4 regions of the Paenibacillus sp. FSL R7-0297 genome follow, and region 3 is predicted to be linked to each of the others. Evidence: riboswitches for the same ligand, from Rfam matches in the RefSeq annotation. Region 3 holds a riboswitch; each other region holds the start of a gene.

What was found. A riboswitch is a leader RNA that binds a small molecule or an ion and turns the genes downstream of it on or off. The one in region 3 is predicted to bind cyclic di-AMP.
Positions count from the first base shown of each region.
Region 1: another riboswitch for cyclic di-AMP. It lies ahead of MKZ24_RS01785 (hypothetical protein); the one in region 3 lies ahead of MKZ24_RS14075 (alpha/beta fold hydrolase).
Region 2: another riboswitch for cyclic di-AMP. It lies ahead of MKZ24_RS29125 (hypothetical protein); the one in region 3 lies ahead of MKZ24_RS14075 (alpha/beta fold hydrolase).
Region 4: another riboswitch for cyclic di-AMP. It lies ahead of MKZ24_RS04520 (3D domain-containing protein); the one in region 3 lies ahead of MKZ24_RS14075 (alpha/beta fold hydrolase).

Region 1 is NZ_JBBPAQ010000001.1:423,033-428,442, reverse strand. It holds gene MKZ24_RS01790 (hypothetical protein) at 275-463, shown strand; gene MKZ24_RS01785 (hypothetical protein) at 966-1,409, opposite strand; cyclic di-AMP (ydaO/yuaA leader) riboswitch at 1,586-1,753, opposite strand; gene MKZ24_RS01780 (glutaredoxin family protein) at 2,453-2,695, opposite strand; gene ytxJ (bacillithiol system redox-active protein YtxJ) at 2,692-3,018, opposite strand; gene MKZ24_RS01770 (SDR family NAD(P)-dependent oxidoreductase) at 3,252-3,974, shown strand; gene MKZ24_RS01765 (ThuA domain-containing protein) at 4,048-4,683, shown strand; gene MKZ24_RS01760 (MerR family transcriptional regulator) at 4,821-5,186, shown strand; gene MKZ24_RS01755 (thioredoxin family protein) at 5,249-5,410, shown strand, end outside.
Region 2 is NZ_JBBPAQ010000001.1:6,698,209-6,703,618, reverse strand. It holds gene MKZ24_RS29135 (FIST signal transduction protein) at 123-1,154, shown strand; gene MKZ24_RS29130 (methyl-accepting chemotaxis protein) at 1,172-2,287, shown strand; cyclic di-AMP (ydaO/yuaA leader) riboswitch at 2,546-2,734, shown strand; gene MKZ24_RS29125 (hypothetical protein) at 2,892-3,437, shown strand; gene MKZ24_RS29120 (flotillin family protein) at 3,460-4,881, shown strand; gene MKZ24_RS29115 (MATE family efflux transporter) at 5,061-5,410, shown strand, end outside.
Region 3 is NZ_JBBPAQ010000001.1:3,223,480-3,228,889, forward strand. It holds gene MKZ24_RS14055 (Na+/H+ antiporter subunit D) at 1-703, shown strand, start outside; gene MKZ24_RS14060 (Na+/H+ antiporter subunit E) at 709-1,191, shown strand; gene MKZ24_RS14065 (Na(+)/H(+) antiporter subunit F1) at 1,191-1,484, shown strand; gene mnhG (monovalent cation/H(+) antiporter subunit G) at 1,474-1,833, shown strand; cyclic di-AMP (ydaO/yuaA leader) riboswitch at 1,832-1,965, shown strand; gene MKZ24_RS14075 (alpha/beta fold hydrolase) at 1,954-2,772, shown strand; gene MKZ24_RS14080 (cation:proton antiporter) at 2,881-4,113, shown strand; gene MKZ24_RS14085 (arsinothricin resistance N-acetyltransferase ArsN1 family A) at 4,192-4,686, opposite strand; gene MKZ24_RS14090 (arsenite methyltransferase) at 4,709-5,410, opposite strand, start outside.
Region 4 is NZ_JBBPAQ010000001.1:1,056,888-1,062,297, reverse strand. It holds gene MKZ24_RS04535 (AbrB/MazE/SpoVT family DNA-binding domain-containing protein) at 177-431, opposite strand; gene MKZ24_RS04530 (HD domain-containing protein) at 735-2,018, shown strand; gene MKZ24_RS04525 (TatD family hydrolase) at 2,072-2,842, shown strand; cyclic di-AMP (ydaO/yuaA leader) riboswitch at 3,041-3,270, shown strand; gene MKZ24_RS04520 (3D domain-containing protein) at 3,558-4,718, shown strand; gene rnmV (ribonuclease M5) at 4,879-5,410, shown strand, end outside.

The DNA of each region.
Region 1 (5,410 bases), 2.8 Mb from region 3:
TAATTTCACTAAATAGTTATTACAGACATATTATATCCACGATAAAACTGATTTGCAATGTTATTGTTAATCCTCGTATCTAAACAGATAGACTTATGTGAAGCGGGGGATAGGATGTTATTAATTAGTTGCATGTAAGTGATTTAGCGAATCAACCGGATTGGGCTTATGAATAATGCTGTTCTATAGAGTGATCACAACCCCCCCCAAACTGGTTAAAACCCCGCAGATAGTGTACCTTAGTAATATTAGTAATTAGGAGTGGTGATTTTTCGTGAAAAAAAGTAGACAAACCCCCGTGCTGGTCGCGGTCTCCATCCTGCTGATCATTATCAGCAGTCTGATCCCGTCGGACAAATCAACCTGGCTGGGAGCACTGCAGACCATCTTGCTGGGCGTCGGGCTGCTCGGATGCTGCATGGCTTTTTGGCGGTTCGCTAAGGGCGGCAAGGGCAAGCGCTGATTTCTGGAATGGAGCAGACAGCATAGGCAAGAACAGGGTATGGGTTGGTTAGTGAATTCAATACAAGTGTTAGTGTTTTAAGCGCTGGCACGAGAGCAAATAGAGAGCCGTGGCGGAAGCTGCGGCTTTTCGTTATTGTCAGGCAAATGTACATTGCCAAAGGCGTGCATGTGTATAAGTTGGGAGCTTCAGTGAGCGTAACCTGGAGCCTTAAGGGAATGAGAACTTATTAGCTTGCCGTCAGCGGAATTCTCCCATACGTAGTGCTACGCGGACTGAGAGGACCTTATTTTGTGAAAAAGCCTGCTTTTTTGCTCGTTGCGGACTCAGGAGCGCTTATATTGTTCGATGGAGCTCAAAATGAGGCGAAACGGGTTAGTTAAGGTCCTCTGAGTCCGCATGGATCGCTGAATGGCCTGACCGGACGAAATAACGGATCTACAGTCCGCATAGATCGCAGCAGCCTGCCTGAGTCTATTGGTGCAGGCCCCAGCAGCTTTCCCTATCCCGCCGACGGACGCGGGACAGCTGGCCGCGCAGCAGCCATATGTTCGCGAATCTCTCTGAGCTGCGCTTTCAGCTCAGGAACGCTTCGCTGCAGGATGAGGCTGATCTCGGGCAGCGGCAGCTGGATGCCGTACCATAAGGCGCTGGCAATCTGATCCTCCCAGGTGAGCAAGGCAGAAGAGCAGCGGCCGCGGTCTTGAGCAACCAGCGAGCATTGCCGGATGCATTCCCTGTAGGCGGCAAGGGAGAAGTCCGATTGGATGCTACCCTTTAGCCAAGGCTCAAAGAGTGCCGCGAATGTGGCAGTTGTGGCTTGATCGGCGCGGGTGCCCTTCTCCAGCAGAAGACAGCTAAGTGCATATACGGTTCCGCTGTATTGCTCAATATAGCCGGTGAATCCGGCAGCGGCAGCTGCCTTGGTCGATAATGGGTCTGGCATGTGGACACGTTCCTTCCTGAATGTGGGCGATTTTATTGTTTGGATATATAGCTGATTGGTTTGCCGAAATGCTGATCCGCCGGAATAAGTGCGCAAAAAACCGCAGACAGAGGAGGACCTCTGCTGCGGTTTTGTTACAGGCGTAAGAAGCCTGGGGCAAAATCGTGGCGGATCAAGATCTCTCTCTTTACGCTTACGGGGTTAGCTGTCGGATTCGGACGGTGAGAGTCGCCCTACCTTTTGAGACTGCGCAATTGAAGTCTCCTTCGGATTCACCCCAAGTAGGCCTGCGGCCTGATGGTTCCCCCGTTTTCCGCTTGGCGGAAATTCAGCGTGCATTCACATTATCGCTGTTAACTTTCAACACGAATCATACCCTTTTAGGATTGTCTTTGTAAAAATGGAAAAGAGTGCTTCTGCGCCGGATTTGCAATAAATTGCTGCTTCGCAAGGAATATTGGAGACTAAAACCATATATGTGGCCGGTTATCATCCGTTTATCTCGCTCAATCGCCGTTTTTTATTTTTGGGAGGCAGTGGCAGGGGAACTCCGGAAATATTAATGCGTTAGACGGAAATACCGTCGATAATGGATTTTTGAAAAATGGTGTATTAGTGAGTAATCGGGAGATAACGGGAGATAAATGTTATTGTATGCGTTACCCGTCAGGCAAATAGATTCGTGATTGTGTTATTAGGGTAATTATGGCGGTTTACAAATTGTCCCTGAATTAGAGTCTGATTTTACGAAAATGCTTCCGTTCTAGCCCTGCAAACGATACATCCCGGAGGGCCTAATTCCCGCTTTCCGAATGCTTGACTTGGACCATACTCCAGGGATTATCATTTGATTCTGTAAGGGCAGACTGTCAATAAAGAGGCGCTGGATCTGCTGGAACCGTCATCGGTGGATGCCTTCGCCCGGCGGTGTGGAAACGGAGTGAAGCTATGACGGAGTTTTTTCCCGGCAGAATAATTTTGAACCCTAAAAAGGTGCCGGCCCTGCTGGGAGGGCGGCACCCTTTTGCATACGGGTAAGCTTATTAACGACCAGCTGCTTCAATAAGCTCCTGAAGCTCAGGAAGATTGAAGCCCTTGACAGCCCGGTCTCCGGATACGGTGACTGGAACACCCATGAAGCCCAGCTTCTCGACTTCTTCCTGATAGACAGTACTGGTCATCACATCTCTGACTTCGAAGGGAATGCCCTTGCTCTCAAGCAGCTGCTTCACCTGATTGCAGTCGCTGCAGCCGGATGTGGAATAGATGATTACGTTCTGGCTCATTGCTCCACAGCTTCCTTGATGGCGCCACGGGTGATTTTCCAGTGGGAAGTGTTCCAGCGGACCTCACCATCCTCCAGCAGGAAAATCTGCGGCGATTCATGCTTAATCCCGAAATCCTCGGCAATCTGATTGGAAACCGGACGGTCTTCGATAACATGTACAATGGCGGCAGGCGTGTCGGAATTCTGTGTATAGGCCTGGAACTCCTCATTTGCTTTGGCGCTGATCGGGCAGGTGGTGCTGTGCTTGAAGAGCAATTTTTTGCCGGGTTGCCCTACGTATTGTTGCAGTTCATCCAGTGTATGGATTTGTTGAATAGACATCAGAGGATCACCTTTCTGGAATAGAATTTTGAAAGCATCTTGTCAACAATTGTGTTGTTAACAACTATTATTCTTGATTGTAACATAGTTCAAAATTAAAGCAAAAGAATGTTCAGCAGGCTTATCCCCCCCTCCCTTGGGGGATGTTGTTAAAGGCTAAATGCCATGCTAATGTGTGAGAGATGCAGTAACGCTCTGCGCATAAATAAGCAGGTATGAGGGGTGTGCAATTCATGAAAAGGGTCGCTTTTGTTACCGGTGCTGACCGCGGGCTCGGGTTTTACATGGTACGCTTTCTTCTGGAGAATAAGTACACAGTTTTTGCTGGCCAGTATTTAGCAGAATCGGAGGCTTTGGGAGTTTTGCAAGCGCAATACCAGGACATGCTGATGCTGGTCCCTCTTGATATCGGCAGCGCAGAGAGTGTGAAGGAAGCAGCACGGAGTATTGCCGGCAGTACGGGCCATATCGATATTATTATCAACAATGCCGGTATTATCCACCGCGCAGACAAAGCAACAATACTCGTGGATATGGATGATGAGGCCATGGCGCAGCTCTATAATGTGAACACACTCGGTGCGCTCAGAGTGAGCAATGCGCTCATGGGATTGCTGCTGCAGAGCAAACAGCGTCTGATTATTAACATCTCCTCAGAGGCCGGCAGTATCAGCCGGAATAAAAGGATTAATATGTACGGCTATTGCATGTCGAAGGCGGCGCTGAATATGCAGTCCTCGCTGATGCACAACCATCTGCGTATGCTGGGCGGACAGGTCATGGTCTTCCATCCCGGGTGGCTGCAGTCTTGCATATACGGAGAGAAGGATTTGAAAGCGGTGACAACTCCCGAGGAGTCGGCCTATAAGATCATGAATATTGTTCAGGAGCATAAGAAGTATCTGGGCGAGGAACCGGTTTACATCGATCTGGACGGCAATCACTGGCCCTGGTAACAGCAGCGCTATATATGAAATAATGGACTAATAAATTATAGATTAACTTTGTAACAAGAGAGGTGTGAATGCAATGACTTCCTTCAAAGCACTTGCGTTTGGCAGCTATACCGAGGTTAAGTACCATCCGTTCGACGGAGTTGACCGCGAGATTGAGCAACTGCTGGAACCGGAATTTCAGGTGGCTTCGACTGAGGATTACGGGCTGATGAACAAGGAACAATTGTCGGACTGCAAGCTGGTGGTCTCCTATACTGAATTCTCTGATGAGAAATTATCCGCTGCGCAGAGCGGTGCCCTGCTGTCTTATGTGGCTGGCGGCGGGGGGCTGCTCGTAGTGCACAACGGAATCTCCCTGCAGCGCAATCAGGAGCTCGGCGTAATGCTGGGCGCCCATTTCACCCATCATCCGGACTATACCGCGCTTCATATGACGATTCCCAACCGGGAGCATCCGATTATGCAGGGTATCAATGACTTTGTGATTGAGGATGAGCCGTACTATTTTGAGCAGGTGCCATACTTCGAATCAACCATTCTCGCAGAATATCCCCATGGAGGGGCGATGCGGCAGGCGGCCTGGTGCCATGAATTCGGACAAGGGCGGGTAGTCTACCTGATGCCCGGCCATCATCTGCCTTCCTTCTCGGTAGAGCCGTTCCGCCTGATGATCCGCAGAGGCGGGTTATGGGCAGCCGGACTGCTGTAAGATAATGTGGCGACCAGCTTAAGTTATGCTTAGGCTGGTTTCTTTTGTTTATTCTAAAAAAACACCTTGACCCTGACACTAGTGTCAGGGTTTATACTGAGGGCAGACCATTTCTCATGAACCCCGGGGAGAATACCATGAAAATAGGTGAATTAGCCACACTTACGGGCGTAAGCGTCCGTTCATTGCGATATTATGAGCGTCAGGGACTGATCAAACCGCTGCGCCAGGACAACGGGTACCGTGAATACTCTCCGCTTGCCGTGGATACGGTGGAGACGATTAAGCTGTATTTGAATCTTGGCTTGTCGACAGAAGAGATTGCCGGATTCCTGCACTGTGTTCTGAAGAATAAAGAGGCGTTCTGTGCAGAAGTGATGCCGCTGTACCGCAGCAAGCTGGAAGAGATTGAACGTCAGCTGATTGAGCTGAATCAGATCAAGCTGAACCTGCAGGAGCGGATGGCTTCAATTCTGCAAGAGCAGCAGAATGAAGCGGAATAAGGCGGATCGATTGAAGTTGTTTCTGTGAATATTGAATGTTAAATTTTGTGGGAGGGCTTAAGATGGCTATGATAATTGCCGATAACGCCGGAGCTGTACGTGAACAGCTGAAGGCCGGCGGAACCGTGCTGGTGGATTACGGTGCGTCCTGGTGTCCGCCCTGCAGAACCCTGCTGCCGATTCTGGAAGAGCTGAATGCCGAATACGGGGATGACGTAAGTATG
Region 2 (5,410 bases), 3.5 Mb from region 3:
GACATTATTCACAGACAGTAGGCCCGGTTCTGGTTTTACCATAAGAAGTATTGAAAATTAAAGCTTAATTTTTCAGTAACGTTTGCAGGGGGAACTCCCGCGGAGGAAGGTTGATATACATAATGAAAGCTTTATCTTTTAACACATTGGGCGAAGCCAAGCGGCATCTGGAACAACTGGATAGCAGCAGAGGCTTGGTGCTGTTCGCTTCCGCTGCGGCAGTCAGCGAATTGTCCCGGCATGCACCCTCCCGGGCGGTATTGTGCTCAACCAAAGGCGAATATACCCCGCAGGGCTACCGCAGCGGCGTAGTCACTGGGTTCGAATACGAATCAGGGATAGCCGATATTGTGGAGATCCTGCATCCGCCCGTGCTTAGAGGCAATGTGCTAAGTGCCTCATATCACAAAGTACAAGGCAACTCTAATGCCTTTCTGCTGCTGCTATGTGACGGTACAGGCGCGATGGAGGAGACGATCCTCTCCTCGCTATTTTTCATTGCCCCGGAGTTCAAGATTATTGGGGGAAGTGCAGCGGATGATGAGCATGGAGAGACTTATATTTACATAGGAAGCCGCCGGGTGCAGAACCTGGGGATTTTCTTCAATATGCCGGGTCGTACTGCACTGGTTAAAGAAAATATTTATGTTCCCACCGGGACAACGCTGCTGGTGACAGAAGCCGATGTGTTCGGCAGAACGGTGTATTCCTTCAACGGACGTCCTGCTGCGGAAGAATACGCGCGCGTGCTTGGTGTCCCGGAGGCGGAGCTGGCAGAGCATTTCCTGAGCAGCCCGCTGGGCAAAAGATACGAAGACGATCTGATCATCGCCTCACCGATGACCATTAATCCGGATGGCTCTGTCACATTTTACAGCCAGGTTATGTCTAGTACTTATGTAGAGGTGCTGAGTGCAGCAGATCCGCTTGCTGTGCTGGGGGAGACGCTGGGCGGGAGCCCGTACAAGCCTTCCTTTGTGCTTAACATTAACTGTACGCTGCGGGACCAGCTCTTCATCCGGGACGGTCTGTGGGCGGATTTTGACAGGACTATGCTCGGATTCTGCGGCAACACTACAGGTTTCATCAGCTACGGAGAGCAATATTATAAAAAGCATGCCAACCAGACCATGATTCTGCTGCTGGTTGAATAAGGGAGAGTAGATTGATTATGCAGTGGATAACCAGATTACGCACTTCATGGGGCAAAAGCATCTCTGCCGGAGCTGTTCAAAGTCATAATACATTAGCCGTTCTTGAAAAAACGGACAGCTCCGGACAATCAGCCGGGACGCTAAAGACAGCTGGAGCAGCGGCTAATGCTACTGAGCCTCCAGAGAATACTGGCAGGACAGCTGCCGCTAACGACGCTTCAGCCACTGAATCCTATGGGATGCACGCCTATACCCTGGCCGGACAGATCCGCCGCGAAACTGACGAGATTCTTAAGGAAGAGGCCCAGCTGGTAGAGGAGTTTGCGGCTTTACGGGCGGGCAGCGGTGAGCTGATCAGCCAGATCTGCGGGACCCAGCAGCTTCTGGAGCATCTGAAGACCAACAGCGGACAGACCGAAGATCTCATCAATGAAATGTATGGCAGCCTCTCTTTTTCCTCCAATAAAATTGAATTCGCCAAAGAGGCCAATATCCAGATCTCGGCGGAAATGCAGAAGGCTTCGGCGGTATTTACTGAATTTGTCAGCTTGAATGAGGACCTGCGGGGGCATTTCCGGAGCATCGAGCAGCTGGCAAAGATCATTACGGATATTGCTGAGCAGACGAATCTGTTGTCGCTGAATGCAGCGATCGAGGCGGCGCGGGCCGGAGAGCACGGACGGGGCTTCTCGGTGGTTGCCACAGAAATCCGCAAGCTGGCCGACAGCACGCGCAGTCATGTGAAGGAGATCATGGGCTCCCTTTCGGGGATGACCCAGGTGATGGAGCAGCTTCACAGCAAGTCCGGTGACGGGACAACGGCGATGACAGAGACGAATGCGAAGATCAGCCAGTCCACGGTATACATGAACGAGATCGTGGAAGCGGAGGAAGAGGTATTCCAGCATCTGGAGAAGATTCAGGAATCGCAGGAGAGCAGCATGGAGGATGTGGAGCAGATCAATGGCGATCTGCTGCGTATTCTGGAGAAATCGGGACAGGATGCAGGGCAGTTCCAGAAGATGGTGCTTACCGTCCAGCAAAAAGCCGACCACTATCAGCAGCTGCTTAATCATTTGCATCAGATAGAGCAGCTGCAGCAGCTGGATGAAGCACAGAAGACTGGCGTATAAGCAGAAGCGAGTATCCGATAAAAAAGACTACACCCGGCAGAGGGAATGCAGGTGGTCAGCCTCTTTGCTATGTAACAGCACTGCTCCAGAGAAACGGAGCAAAAAGGAGTAAATCATCGGCCGCTTAAGAGCGAAAGCAAAGTATACGCCTTCATTCGTGCAGGAACGGCATTTTTGGCTTCTTTTGTCAACCGCAGCGTTTTACATTAAATGGCTGCAGGCGTAAGATTCAAATCAACAACCGAATGAAATTTAACTGTTCTCAAATGGCTGAATTCCAGTAATGGGAACGGGGGAACCAACGGTGATTACGGCTTAGGCTCAGATAGCGGCCGCACACCTGGGGTGAATCCTTGCTGCATGCTGTATAACGGTGCTCCGGCAAGGTAGGGCAATCTCGCTGCCCGAATCCGTCAGCTAACCCCGTAAGCCTCGAAGAGAGAGGATGAGCGCCATGATCGATTAACCGACCACGGAGAGCCCTGCTGCTGCTGTGGTCTTTTTGCTGTGCAGGCAGCAGGGGGAGACGGTCTGAATTAAGACGGATAATTCATATAACAACGGGAAAAGTTTATTTATATTGTGATCAGAACTGCCTAAGGAGGTGATCGTTATCTTAACTACATTTATCGTGTGCTTCTGGGTCGGACTGCTCCTGCTCCTCAGCGGCGGACTTCATGGGCATGGCCTGGCGGGTCATCTGCATGCGGGGGGCGGTGACGCCGGGGGGCCGGGCTTTGTGCCTATACTCCCGCTGATGGTGTTTGTCACAGTCTGGGGCGGCGCTGGTTATATGCTTAGCCGCTTCAGCGGAATGAGCGTGCTTGCAGTAGTGCTGATCTGCACCATGATAGCCTTGCTGACAGGGTGTCTGATGTATGCAGTGCTGGCCCGGGTGATGACCCGGTATGACAGCAGCATGAATGAATTGGATTATGAGCAGGCAGGGCAGCTTGGATACGTCAGTGTACCTGCAGCGGATGGGGCAGCCGGGGAAATGAAATATGTGCTGCACGGAACGATGCGCTCCATTGGAGTGCGGGCAGCAATCGGCCAGCAGCTCGTGAAGGGCGACAGGGTGATTATTTTGAAGGTGGATAAGGGAATGGCGGAAGTAACCCTCTTCGAGAGGGAATTCGGAGAATTATAAATGACGGGGAGTGTCGGACCAAATGGTTATTCTTTATTTAATCTCGGGCATTGTTGTTGTTATTCTGCTGGCTTTGTTCAGTATCGTGACCGCTTATAAAAAAGTCCCGCCCAATCAGGCGATGATTGTATACGGTCTCGGCGGTAAAAGAGTGGTGCAGGGCGGCGGGACGTTCGTCATCCCGGGCTTCCAGAACAATAAGACCATCTCGATGATGCTGATGAGCTTCGATGTCATTCCAGCGCAGGCGATGTTCTCCCGGCAGGGCATCAAGCTCAACCTGGAGGCGGTCGCCCAGATAAAAATCAAAAGCGATCCCACCGCTATTCTGACGGCCAGTGAGCAGTTCATCGACCGGCCCGAAGAAGACCGCGAGACAATTATCCTGCATTCGGTGGAGGGCCACCTGCGCGGCTTAATCGGGCAATTGACGGTGGAATCCATCCTCAAGACGCCTGATGAAATCAACAGCAAGATGAGGGAGACCTGCTCGGAGGACCTCGACAAGATGGGGCTTGAGGTCGTCAGCTTCACCATCAAAAAAATTACGGATGACAAAGGGTACATCGACAATATGGGGGTTCCGGAAATTGAGCGCATCCGCCGCGATGCCAGCATTGCCAAGGCGGAAGCGGAACGCGATATTCAGATCAAGCAGGCCGAGGCGGAGAAGGAATCCTCCATTGCCAAAGCCAATGCACATCAGGCCACCATTGAAGCGGGAACCGCCGCCCGCGCGAAGGAGTCCCTGTACGAGAAGGAACTGAACATTAAGCAGGCGGATTTCAAGCTGGAGACAGAAGTGAAGAAGGCTCAGGCGGATCTTGCGTATGAATTGCAGCAGAACAAAATTAAGCAATCGCTCGTTACCGAACAGGTCAAAATCACGCAGATGGAAGCGGAGGCCAACCGGACAGTCAGGGAAATCGAAGTCGAGCTGAGACAGCGGGAGCTGGAGGCAACGGTGATCAAGCCTGCCCAGGCGGAGAACCAGGCTACGATCATGAGAGCCGAAGCCGCCAAGCAGCGGCAGATTCTTGAGGCGGAAGCCGAGGCAGCGACAACCACCAAGCGCGGACTGGCCACGGCAGAAGCTGAGCTGGCGAAAGGGAGAGCGAATGCGGAGATTGTCCAGCTGGCCGGAGCGGCGGAAGCGGGAGCCCTGGAGAAGAAAGCCGAAGCGTACAAACAGTTCACACAAGCTGCGCTTACCGTGGAATTCCTGAAAATACTGCCGGAGCTGGCTGAGAAAATTGCTTCCCCGCTCGCCAAGGTGGATAAGATTACAGTGATTTCCCAGGATGGAGCTACCTCAGGCGTGAACAAAATTACCGGCGATATTGCCAAAATAATGGCCCAGGTTCCTGAGTTGACCCAGACGCTTACCGGTATGAATGTGACCGAAGCGCTCAGCGGACTGCTTGGCCGGGATAAAGAGCAGTAATTCATATACAGCAGCAATAAAGCCGCCGTTCTTTCGTTAATGGAGAATTGCGGATTTATTGCTTTTTTGTATTCCGGGTTTCTCTCACTGGTTACAGACGTGAAGTTAGATTTGTAGTAAACTGGAAGGAATGTACAGTCTGCCCGCAATTATTCTACAGAAAAGAATGTGATATGTTTATGCAGCTTCAGGCTCGACTGCCGGCCAAAAAATGGCTGGAGAAGTATCTTTCCGGGGAAGGGATGGATTACCGGCAAATTATAGCTTTATTTATTCCGATCCTGATTGACCAGGCTTTCATCATCGGGCTAAATCTGGTAAACACTGCGATGATCAGCTCATCCGGCATGGCGGCGGTCAGTGCGGTGAATATGGTAGATTCACTGAATATTTTCCTGATCAACGTGTTCGTTGCCATTGCTACCGGCGGGACAGTGGTCGTTGCGCAGTACAAAGGCAGCGGCAACGACCGGATGGTATCCCAGGCTACGGCGGGTTCGGTCACCTCGGTATCGCTGATCGCCGTGGG
Region 3 (5,410 bases):
CTTCACGCTGCTGTTTGTTAACGATCCCGGCTTCACCCATGCCTGGATCGCCTGGATGGCTGCTGCTACCATGATCCTCGGTAGCCTGGGGGCAGTCGCGTATAAGGATATCCCGCGGATTCTGAATTATAACGTCATTATCAGCGTTGGGTTTGTAGCCTTTGGACTTGCTGTTGGGACAGCAGATTCATTGAATGGGGCGGTCTTCTATCTGCTGCACGATATGCTGGCCAAGGGACTCATGTTTATTCTAGGCGGGATAATTATATCCGCAGCTGGAACTGACCGGCTAGGCAGTATGGGCGGGATGATTAAAAAGTATCCGTTCATCGGCTGGATGTTCTTTACTCTTGCGCTTGCCCTGACAGGTATTCCGCCGCTGAGCGGGTTTGCCGGCAAAATCCTGATCATCCGCGGAGCTCTGGCTGAGGGAATGCTGACGTTGTCCTTAATTGGACTAGGATCGAGCTTACTGGTGCTGTATTCCCTGATGAAGGTGTTCAGGCTGGCATTCTGGGGAAATGAACCTGTGAAAGAGCTGCCTAAAGTGAGCTTGAAGGCTGCATCGGCTGTTGCCGCCGGACTCCTGCTGCTTGTGATTGCAATGGGGGTTGGTGCCGAGTCCGTGTATACTTATGTATCGCAGGCTGGAGAGGTATTGGCTTCACCTGCGCTATACATTGAAGCCATAATGAAGGAGTAGAGAAGATGGCCCTACAATTCCTGTTAAATCTGTTGATTGCCTTTCTGTGGATGGCGATAAATAACAATGGCTCTGGTTCAAGCTTCATCGTAGGCTATGTGCTCGGTATTATATTATTGCTGATTTTGACGAAATCCCTGGCCCGGACCCGGCCATTCTATCTCATACGTATATGGGCTATACTGAAGCTTCTGCTGATCTTTGCCCGTGAACTTACGGTCTCGAATTTCGTGGTCATCGGCCATATCATCCGTCCGAAGCTGGCTATACGTCCCGGCATCTTTGCTTATGAGACTGCCTTGACCTCGGCTTGGGAGGTTACGCTGTTATCGTGCCTGATCTGTCTGACACCGGGAACCCTGACCCTTGATGTTTCGAAGGATGGCAAGACGCTGTACATTCATGCTATTGATATTAAAGATGCAGAGCTGTTGGTCACGCAGATTAGAGGCACTTTCGAACAGGCAATTATGGAGGTGACCCGGTAATGATCCAAGTTATACTAACTGTGGCCATGATCATTCTGGCGCTGGCGATGCTGGCATGCCTGTTCCGTCTCCTGAAAGGGCCAACCCGTTCAGACAGGGTTACCGCACTCGATACGATAGGCATTCATATACTCGCTATGATCACCGTTTTCTGTATGCTGCTGGATACCCAGGATTTTCTAGAAGTCATTCTGGTTATCGGTATTCTTACGTTTATTGGAACAACGGCACTGGCCAGATATATTGAACGGGGAGCCGTTATAGAAGATGGAGGGAACCCGAATGACAGGTGAACTGATTAGCTCCATTATTGTGGTAATTGGTGCAGTCTTCTGCGGTTTAAGTGCCTTCGGCTTAGTCCGGCTGCCTGATGTGTACCTGCGTTCACATGCGGCTACCAAAAGTGCAACCTTCGGGGTACTGTGCTTGCTGACAGGAGGCTTCCTGTACTTTTGGTTTAAAGACGGAACGGTTAATGTCAAGCTGCTGCTGGCGATTGTTTTTGTATTCATCACTTCACCGGTGGCAGGCCATTTAAATGGCCGGGCAGCCTACCGTTCCGGAGTCCCCTTGTGGAAGGGGAGCATACAGGATGATCTGAAGGTCCTGGGGGAAGAAAGTCAGGAAACGTCTGCAAAATAATACTTAATCGCTGAATTCCTTATAGGAAGCGGGGGAACCAGGTTATATGGGGTGAATCTCGGATAAACGAGTAGGGCTACTTTCAGGGCCCGAATCCGGCAGCTAACCCCGCAAGCGTTCATGAGAGGATGCATTGGTTATGCCGCAACGTCGCTGTATTACGAGATGTCGGGCAGCGGTCTGCCCATTGTTTTTATTCATGATTATTCGACCTCCCATCATCTGTTTGACCCGCAAGCGGATTATTTCAGCAAGCGTGCGAAAGTGGTCGTATTCGATTTAAGAGGGAACGGACAATCGGGGAAAATGGATGTGGAGATTAGCCGGATCGTAGACACACAATGTGAAGATTTGAAGCTGTTGTTGGACGCTTTGGCTGTAGAGAGGGCTGTTATCGTAGCTTGTTCCAGTGGTGCTGTGCTCGCCCAGAAATTCGCCTATCTGTACCCTGAGCGGGTGATTAATATGGTATTGGTGGACAGCTATTTCCAGGGAGAATACACAGCTAGAGGCGGGAAAGTGAAAGGAATCTTCGAGGTCTGCGCATGGGCCGCCCATTATCTTCCTGCCGAAATGTTTATCCGTTCTTTACGCATCACCTACAATAAATGGCTCTCAGCTTATCATATTCTCAGGAAAGAGCTTGTGCATGAACGGACCACTGAATTAATTATGCAGCGGCTGGCACTTAGACAAACGGACAGCTACGGATTCGCGTTACGGCTGCAGGTTCCTGTTCTTGTTGTATCCGGGAATCAGAATGAATGGGCATTGGAGCAGGTGAAAAGAACAGCCGGCAAGTATCCGTCTGCCCGCCTGGCGATCCTTGAAGACGCCATGTACCCGAGTCACCTGTGTCAACCCCAGCTCTTCAACCGTATATTGCTGGATTATCTTAGGGAACAGCATAGTTTTCAGCGGGCGGCGGCCGGCAAGTAGGAGGGAGATAGATGATTATTGCCAGCTGATTTGCTAATAATAGAATAGATGTGGATACTGATTCGCTGAAGAAATCTTTCCTCTAAAAAACAATATATGGGGTGTTATATGAATCAGTTTGATGATGTATTTATTCAGATATTAATTCTGCTTGCCATATCCATGGGAGTCATTGCAGTTGCCAAAAAAATGAATCAGCCCTATTCCATCGCGCTTGTAGTGGTGGGGCTGCTGCTGGGGTTTGTGCATATTCCTATTTTGGTGGAAGCAGAGGCTTTCATCACCCAGTCGCATGTCTTTCAGGCGATCATCATCTCATTATTCTTACCGATTCTCTTGGGGGATGCCACCTTAAAGCTTCCTTTCTCCCATCTTCGGGAGCAACATAAGCCGGTGCTGGCTTTGGCTTTTGGAGGAACCTTGTTGTCATTTCTCATCATCGGCTTGGCTGTGTATTGGGGGCTGGGCCTTCCGCTTATTGTTTCCTTCACCTTTGCTGCGCTGATGAGTGCGACAGACCCCATTAGTGTGATTTCGATTTTTAAATCTTTGGGTGTCCCGAAGAATATTGTTACTATTATAGAAGGAGAATCTCTTTTTAATGATGGGATTGCTGTAGTGCTGTTTCAAATCTCTTCGGTGTACCTGCTGTCTTATATGGAAATGGGCTGGGTAGGGGTTGGCAGCGGAATTCTGCTGTTCCTAAAATTTTCTTTAGGCGGTATCCTTATCGGAGCGATAATGGGATATTTGTTCTCGCAATTAATTCGTCTTTATGATGATTTCCCGTTGGAGATCGGATTCTCCATGCTGCTGTTTTTTGGAAGCTATTTTATCGCGGAGCACTTTCATGTATCCGGAGTTATTGCTGTCGCGGTAAGCGGGCTGATCTTTGGAAATTACGGTTCGCGGATAGGTATGTCAGAGACCACGAAGGTAAATATCAATTCATTTTGGGATGTCATCACCCTGGTGGCTAACTCATTGATCTTCCTGATGATTGGACTTGAGATTAGAAATATTGATTTTACCGATAAATGGCTGCTTATTGTCGCTTCGATTCTTATCGTACTGGCAGGACGGACCATTGCGTTGTATGCCAGTCTCAGGTTTCTGAAGAATTTTCCGGCCTCCTGGAAGATTGTTTTGAATTGGGGCGGATTAAAGGGAAGTCTCTCCATTGCACTCGCATTGAGTCTGCCGGCATCATTTGAAGGCAGGGAGAATATCCTGGTCTTAACCTTCAGTATTGTCTTGTTCTCCCTGCTGGTTCAAGGGTTGACCATCAAGCCGCTGGTAAAGAAACTGGATTTGACCCAGGATAATGTAATGGAGAAGTGAAAAATGCTCATATCTATTATGTTTCTGCCATTGGCGTGATCGATAAGTTGGTTATTAAACACCGGGAGAACGGTACAATTAAAGCAGTTTCTCCATAATCATCACGTCAATAAACTCTCCATTCAGAATCCCCTGCTTCTCAAATACACCAACCTGCCGATAACCCGTTTTCTTGTATAGCCCTTGACCGCTTTGGTTGAACGGAAAAGTAAAGAGAACAATTTTATAAAAGCTGTTTTCCTTGGCTATCTTGTGTAAGGACTCTAAGAGAAAACTACCCACACCCTGCCCACGAAAGCTGCGGTCAATGTAAACGGAGAGGTCAGCGACTCCATGATAGGCACAGCGGTGCGAATAAGGATTTAGGGAGGCCCAGCCAATGACTTCACCCTCTAGTTCAGCGACCACAACACTAAAGCGGCCTTGGTGATCGTTGAACCATGCCTTCATATAGGAGGAGTCTTTCGTCTCCGTTTCGAGCGTAGCGATCCGGTCCTCGATCCCCTGGTTGTAGATACGAAGGATGCTTTCCGTATCCTTTGAAGTGGCCTGACGAACAGTTAATGTAGTGATCATATGAACAGCCTCCAAATGCTTACTTTCTCGCTTTAATTACAGCAGATACAATGAATTGGTCAACGTTCGCACCGGGAACCCAATCTTTGATGAATGCTCTGGATTCATCTTTGGGCTCAATGCTAATCTCAGAGAAGCCGCTTTCCCGAAGCATCTGCTCTACATCAGCGATGGAAGAGGCTCCGGAGATACAACCAGAATATAGTTCGCCCAGGTCATTTTTGATCTCAGGGGGAAGCTCAGCTGTAGTTACAATATCAGAGATCGCCAGACGCCCGCCAGGCTGAAGGGCACGATAGGCCTCACGGAATACTTGCTGTTTGTCTGGTGAGAGGTTAATCACGCAGTTAGAGATAATCACGTTTATTGAATTGTCAGCGACGGGGAGATGTTCAATTTCGCCCAATCTGAATTCCGTGTTGTTGAATTTTCCTTTAATGGCATTATCTCTTGCACGGCTGATCATTTCAGGTGTCATATCCACACCGATAACATGGCCTTGCTCACCTACCTGCCGGGAAGCGAGGAAACAATCGAATCCACCACCGCTCCCAAGGTCCAGAACATGTTCACCCGCCTGCAGTTCAGCAATAGCCTGAGGGTTACCGCATCCAAGGCCTAAATTTGCGCCTTCAGGAGCTGCAGACAGATCCTCGCTGGAATAACCCAGCTTAGCGGATATGGCATCAAAATCAGATGGGGAGTCACAGCAACTGCTGTC
Region 4 (5,410 bases), 2.2 Mb from region 3:
GTTTAGATTTAATGATTATGAATTTAACGGTTAATGTTTAAATAGGGTAAAGAGGTATCCGGGGAACGTCCCCGGAAAAAGGGCAAAAAAATACCTCCCGCGCTAACGGGAGGCCAAGGAGATATAAAAAGGTTAGAATTAACAATTTGATTAGTTCCTATTATAACCTATTTGTTTTAGTTTGTCACAGGGGTAGGGATAGCAGAAATACATTCATGACAAACAATTTTACCTTTGAAATAGGTTACATTCTCAGCATTGCCGCAGAAAATACAGGCAGGCTCATATTTCTTAAGCATGATCCGCTCACCGTCCACGTAAATTTCGAGCGCATCTTTTTCTCCGATACCCAGTGTGCGGCGCAATTCAATTGGAATAACGACCCGTCCAAGCTCATCTACCTTACGTACAATTCCTGTTGATTTCATCATTACAATCGTTGCTCCTCTCAATGTTCAAAAGCGTCAATATTCGACATTGTTCACTGTTTTATGATATTTATAATACCAACCATTCCCAAAACAGTCAACCTTTTTTGAGGCGAATTTTAAGGAAACTTTAAAGGAAACATTCATACCGCCATTGATTAGGCATATATCCCAAAAAGAACCTCGAAAATATTTGTCGATTTGTAAGTTGTTAGATTGTCATAATTCGACAAAGTACGACAATATTTATTATTATAACTGTAATTTCATCCTATTTCTATGGATATTTTCAAAGGAGTTGATCTCATGAAGCAACCGTTGACAGAAGAGAAGGTATTTAAGGATCCGGTTCATAACTACATTCACGTCCAGGACACCATTATCTGGCGACTGATTAACACCAAGGAGTTCCAGCGTCTGCGGCGCATCCGCCAGCTTGGCACCTCTTATCTGACTTTCCATGGAGCAGAACACAGCCGGTTTTCCCATTCGCTTGGTGTTTATGAAATTACCCGGCGGATTATATCGCAGTTTGAAAGAAGCGGATATAAGGATTGGATGCCTGAGGAGAGTCTGCTTACCCTGTGTGCGGCACTGCTGCATGATCTGGGACATGGTCCGTTTTCCCATTCTATAGAAGAAGCTTTTGAGATGGATCATGAGGACTGGACCTGCCGGATCATTCTGGAGGATACGGAAATTACCGCTATTCTGCGTGATGTAGCTGAGGATTTCCCTAATAAAGTAGCCTCCGTGATCTCCAAAACGTATGAGCATGAAATTGTTGTCAATTTGGTGTCGGGGCCGCTGGATGCAGACCGGATGGATTACCTTTTGCGTGATGCCTATTATACAGGGGTGAATTACGGAACCATTGACATTGACCGTATTCTGCGGATGCTGCGCCCCTATGACGGCCGGGTAGTTGTTAAAGAATCCGGCATGCATGCGATTGAGGATTACCTGATGTCACGTTATCAGATGTACTGGCAGGTCTATTTCCATCCGGTAACACGCAGCTCGGAGATTATTCTGCGCCAGATTCTCCGCAGAGCCAAGGAGCTGGTGCAGGAGGATTATGGTTTCCGGTTCATGATTGAGCCGCTCAGTGATTTGTTCCGCGGGGATGTAACAGTGCAGCAGTACCTGCTGCTGGACGAGGCTTTGATGCAGACAGCCTTCATGCAGTGGACGCTGGAGAAAGATGAAATTTTAAGCGACTTGTGCAGCCGTTTTATTCATCGTAAACTGTATAAATATGTGGAGATGGAGCATCTGGATACAGAGACGATTGACGAAATCCGCCGCAGCTTTGCGGGTGCTGGACTGCGAGCGGATTATGATCTGGAAATCGATTTTCCGACAGACCTTCCTTATGATGTATTTCGTCCGGGGGATGCTTTTGACAGTAAACAGATTCTGCTTCTGGACCGTCATGATAAGCTGCGGGAGATCTCTGAGGTATCAGATATTGTACGCTCGATCAGCGGGATTCACCGAGGCAGATACCATCTCTATTTCCCGCAGGACAGGCTGCAGAAAGCCCTTCCACGGCTGCCGTCCTCCATTGCAGATATTTTTGCAAAATAACCTAAAATACTTGTAATTCTTCATAGAAATCAAGGCGGAAAGGATGTAATATAATGCAGTTATTCGACACACATACCCATCTGGATGCTCCGCAATTCGACGAGGACCGCGAGGAGGTAATCGCCCGGGCACTGGAGTCCGGAGTCAGTAAAATGATCAATATTGGCTTCAACCGGGAGACGATACCGACAACGATGGAGCTCGCAGAGAAATATGATTATATTTATGCAGCGGTGGGCTGGCATCCCCAGGATGCATTCAGTATGAAGGAGGGCGACCTCGAATGGATCGCTTCGCTTTGCAGCCATCCCAAGGTAGTGGCCATCGGCGAAATCGGACTTGACTATTATTGGGACACCTCTCCTAAGGATGTACAGCATGAGGTATTCCGCAAGCAAATCGGCCTGGCGCGTGAACTGAAGATGCCCATCTGTATCCATAACCGCGATGCCCACGAGGATGTAATCCGGATTCTGCGGGAGGAAAAAGCGGGTGAGGTTGGAGGGGTGATGCATTCGTTCTCCGGCAGCTGGGAAAGCGCCAAAATGTGTCTGGATCTCGGCTTCCATTTGTCCTTCGGGGGACCGATTACGTTTAAGAATGCCAGGGTGCCCAAAGAGGTGCTCGCCCAGACTCCGCTGGACCGGCTACTGATCGAAACGGACTCCCCATATTTGACTCCGCACCCCTTCCGCGGCAAGCGGAATGAGACCGCACACGTAAGACTTGTAGCGGAGGCAGCTGCGGCAATAAAAGGGATTGATTTACAGGAATTGGCTGAAATTACGTATGCGAACGCACTGGAACGATTTGGGATTGTCTGAAAACGGGAGAAAAAGCGGTGAAAAATGAAGTATAGCCGATATATTAAACTTTTATAGTCCAAAAACGGCTGAATATTACAATATTTTAATCATTTTTTTACGTAAACGTGGTTGAATCGTCCTTTACAACATGCATCAAAACAGGATATCATCTTTTCAGTGCAGTGAGCTGTTGTTACTGTGACAGTCACTATTTCATGGATCGTCTCGCTGAGTCTCCGTATGGAGAACGGGGGAACCAATAAATGCCCTGCCGCATGCCCGTACATAGAGTACAACACAGAATTGCCGCAGAATTTATTTGATTTCTTCACGTGGTCTTTGGGGTGAATTTGAGGGCAACCGCCGTGAGCGGGTGACCTGAGATAGGGCGTCTCTCTTATGCCCGAACCCGACAGCTAACCCCGTAAGCGCAAGTAAGAGAGGAAACCTCGTGCATAAACATTCCCGCGTATTCGACACCGGAGAAGCCACGAAAGAGTCCTCTGTGAACTCTTTTTTGGGCTTTTTTTGTTATGAATAATGCGGATGTTCCCGGCATACTGTTATACAACAGATATCCGGAGTAGCTATGCCGAGCAGGCGATCCATGAGCAGGAAACGCTGGAGCAATGCGGGCGTATCCTGTTGCAATCTCAAACCTAGTTTCGTCAGAAATGATGCAGTCACCATGATATAACTTGGACGACGGGGCTATGTAAGGAGGATGGAGAGAGTGGGCGTATTCCAACCAGAGGTATCCCATGATTCGCAATCATCCAGCAGGTCTTTCGCATTACGGCTGAAGCAAGTGAATCCTCGCGTACTTTCACTTGCAGGTGTGATATCAATTGTTATCGCACTGTTAATTCTGCTGTACGTACACGGTCAGAGCAATAAAGAAATAATTTTAGTTATAGACGGACAGGTGCAGACACTGGAAACGCGGGAAACGCTGCTCAGTGATGTGCTGGCAAAGGAACAAATTTCGCTGCAGCCGTATGATAAGCTATCTATTGGCCTTAGTGATGAAATACAAGACGGCGACCGTGTCGTAATCACCCGTGCGCAGAAGCTTTTGCTTACTGCAGACGGTGCAACCAAGACCCTATACACCACCGAGGATTCGCTCGGAGATGCCATTACCAAGCTGGGTTACAGCCTGGAGGGCAATGATAAGATTTTCCCTTCGCTTGATACCGCAGTCACACCCGACATGGAAGTCAAGATTGTCCGTATTACCAAGCAGACCGTACAGCGGACAGTAAACTTGCCTTTTAAGGTCATCAAAACCGCAGACCCCTCTCTGTATAAGGGAGACGTAAGAGTTGCACAGGCAGGCAAGCCGGGCGCGATCATCCAGCATATCGAGAAGATATATCAGGATGGGGAGCTAGTCTCCATGAATATGGTCGGCAAGGAAGTTCAGACGGTAACCAAAGACAAGGTTATTGCCGTCGGCACCAAAGCGGTTCCGAAGCCTGTTGTAGCTGCTGCAACTACATCCAAAGCAACAACAACCTCCAAATTATCCAAAGTCAGCGCGAAGAGCAACAACGTCACGAGCAAGGCAGGCGTAGATTTTGAATACAAAAAAATGATCAAAAACGTATCTATGACGGCGTATTCCTCGGAAGAACCGGGAATTGGAACACGTACCGCCTCCGGCACACGCGTAACGGAAGGCCGCACTATTGCAGTGGATCCGAATGTAATACCAATTGGCTGGTGGGTGTACATTGAGGGATTAGGGTTTCGCCGAGCAGAGGATACCGGCGGTGCCATCAAAGGCAACAAGGTGGATGTTTACTACGATTCACTAAGCCATGCCCGTAATTTCGGCCGGAAGTCGCGGACCATCTATGTGATTGGACCTGTGAAGCCGGAGCTTAACTAAGCGCCAAGTCTTTTGCAAATTAGCGGTTTATAAGATATAGTGGGGGTAGCACTTACGGAATTTAGAGAGCTACCGCTCATCACTTATACATTCTTTAGCCAAAAAGAAGAGGAGCGAATCCTCTTCTTTTTGCGTTTTAGAGTAGGGGAGTAAATTATTTATGATTAAAGAATTAATTGTCGTCGAAGGTAAAAGCGATACCGTAGCCGTTAAGCGGGCCGTAGAAGCGGATACGATTGAAACAGGCGGATCCGCAGTGGACCGTAAGGTCATTGCGAAGATTACATTAGCCATGGAGCGCAGAGGGGTTATCATCCTCACGGATCCCGATCATGCCGGAGAACGGATTCGTAAAATTGTCTCCTCCAAGGTGCCCGGATGCAAGCATGCGTTCATTCCGGAGAAGGACGCTACCCGCAAAGGGGATATAGGTGTGGAGAATGCTTCGCCTGAGGCCATCCGCCATGCGCTGGAGCATGTTCACACGTCTTTTGAGGGGGCGCCGGCTGTAATCGGGCTGGATGATCTTATGGCCGCAGGCATGATGGTACACGCACAGGCAGCAGAGCGAAGAATGCAGCTTGGCAATCTGCTCGGTATCGGTTATTGCAACGGCAAGCAGCTGTACAAGCGTCTGGCGATGTTCGGTATTACACGCGAAGAGTTCGCGCGCGCGCTCGCCCAAATTGATC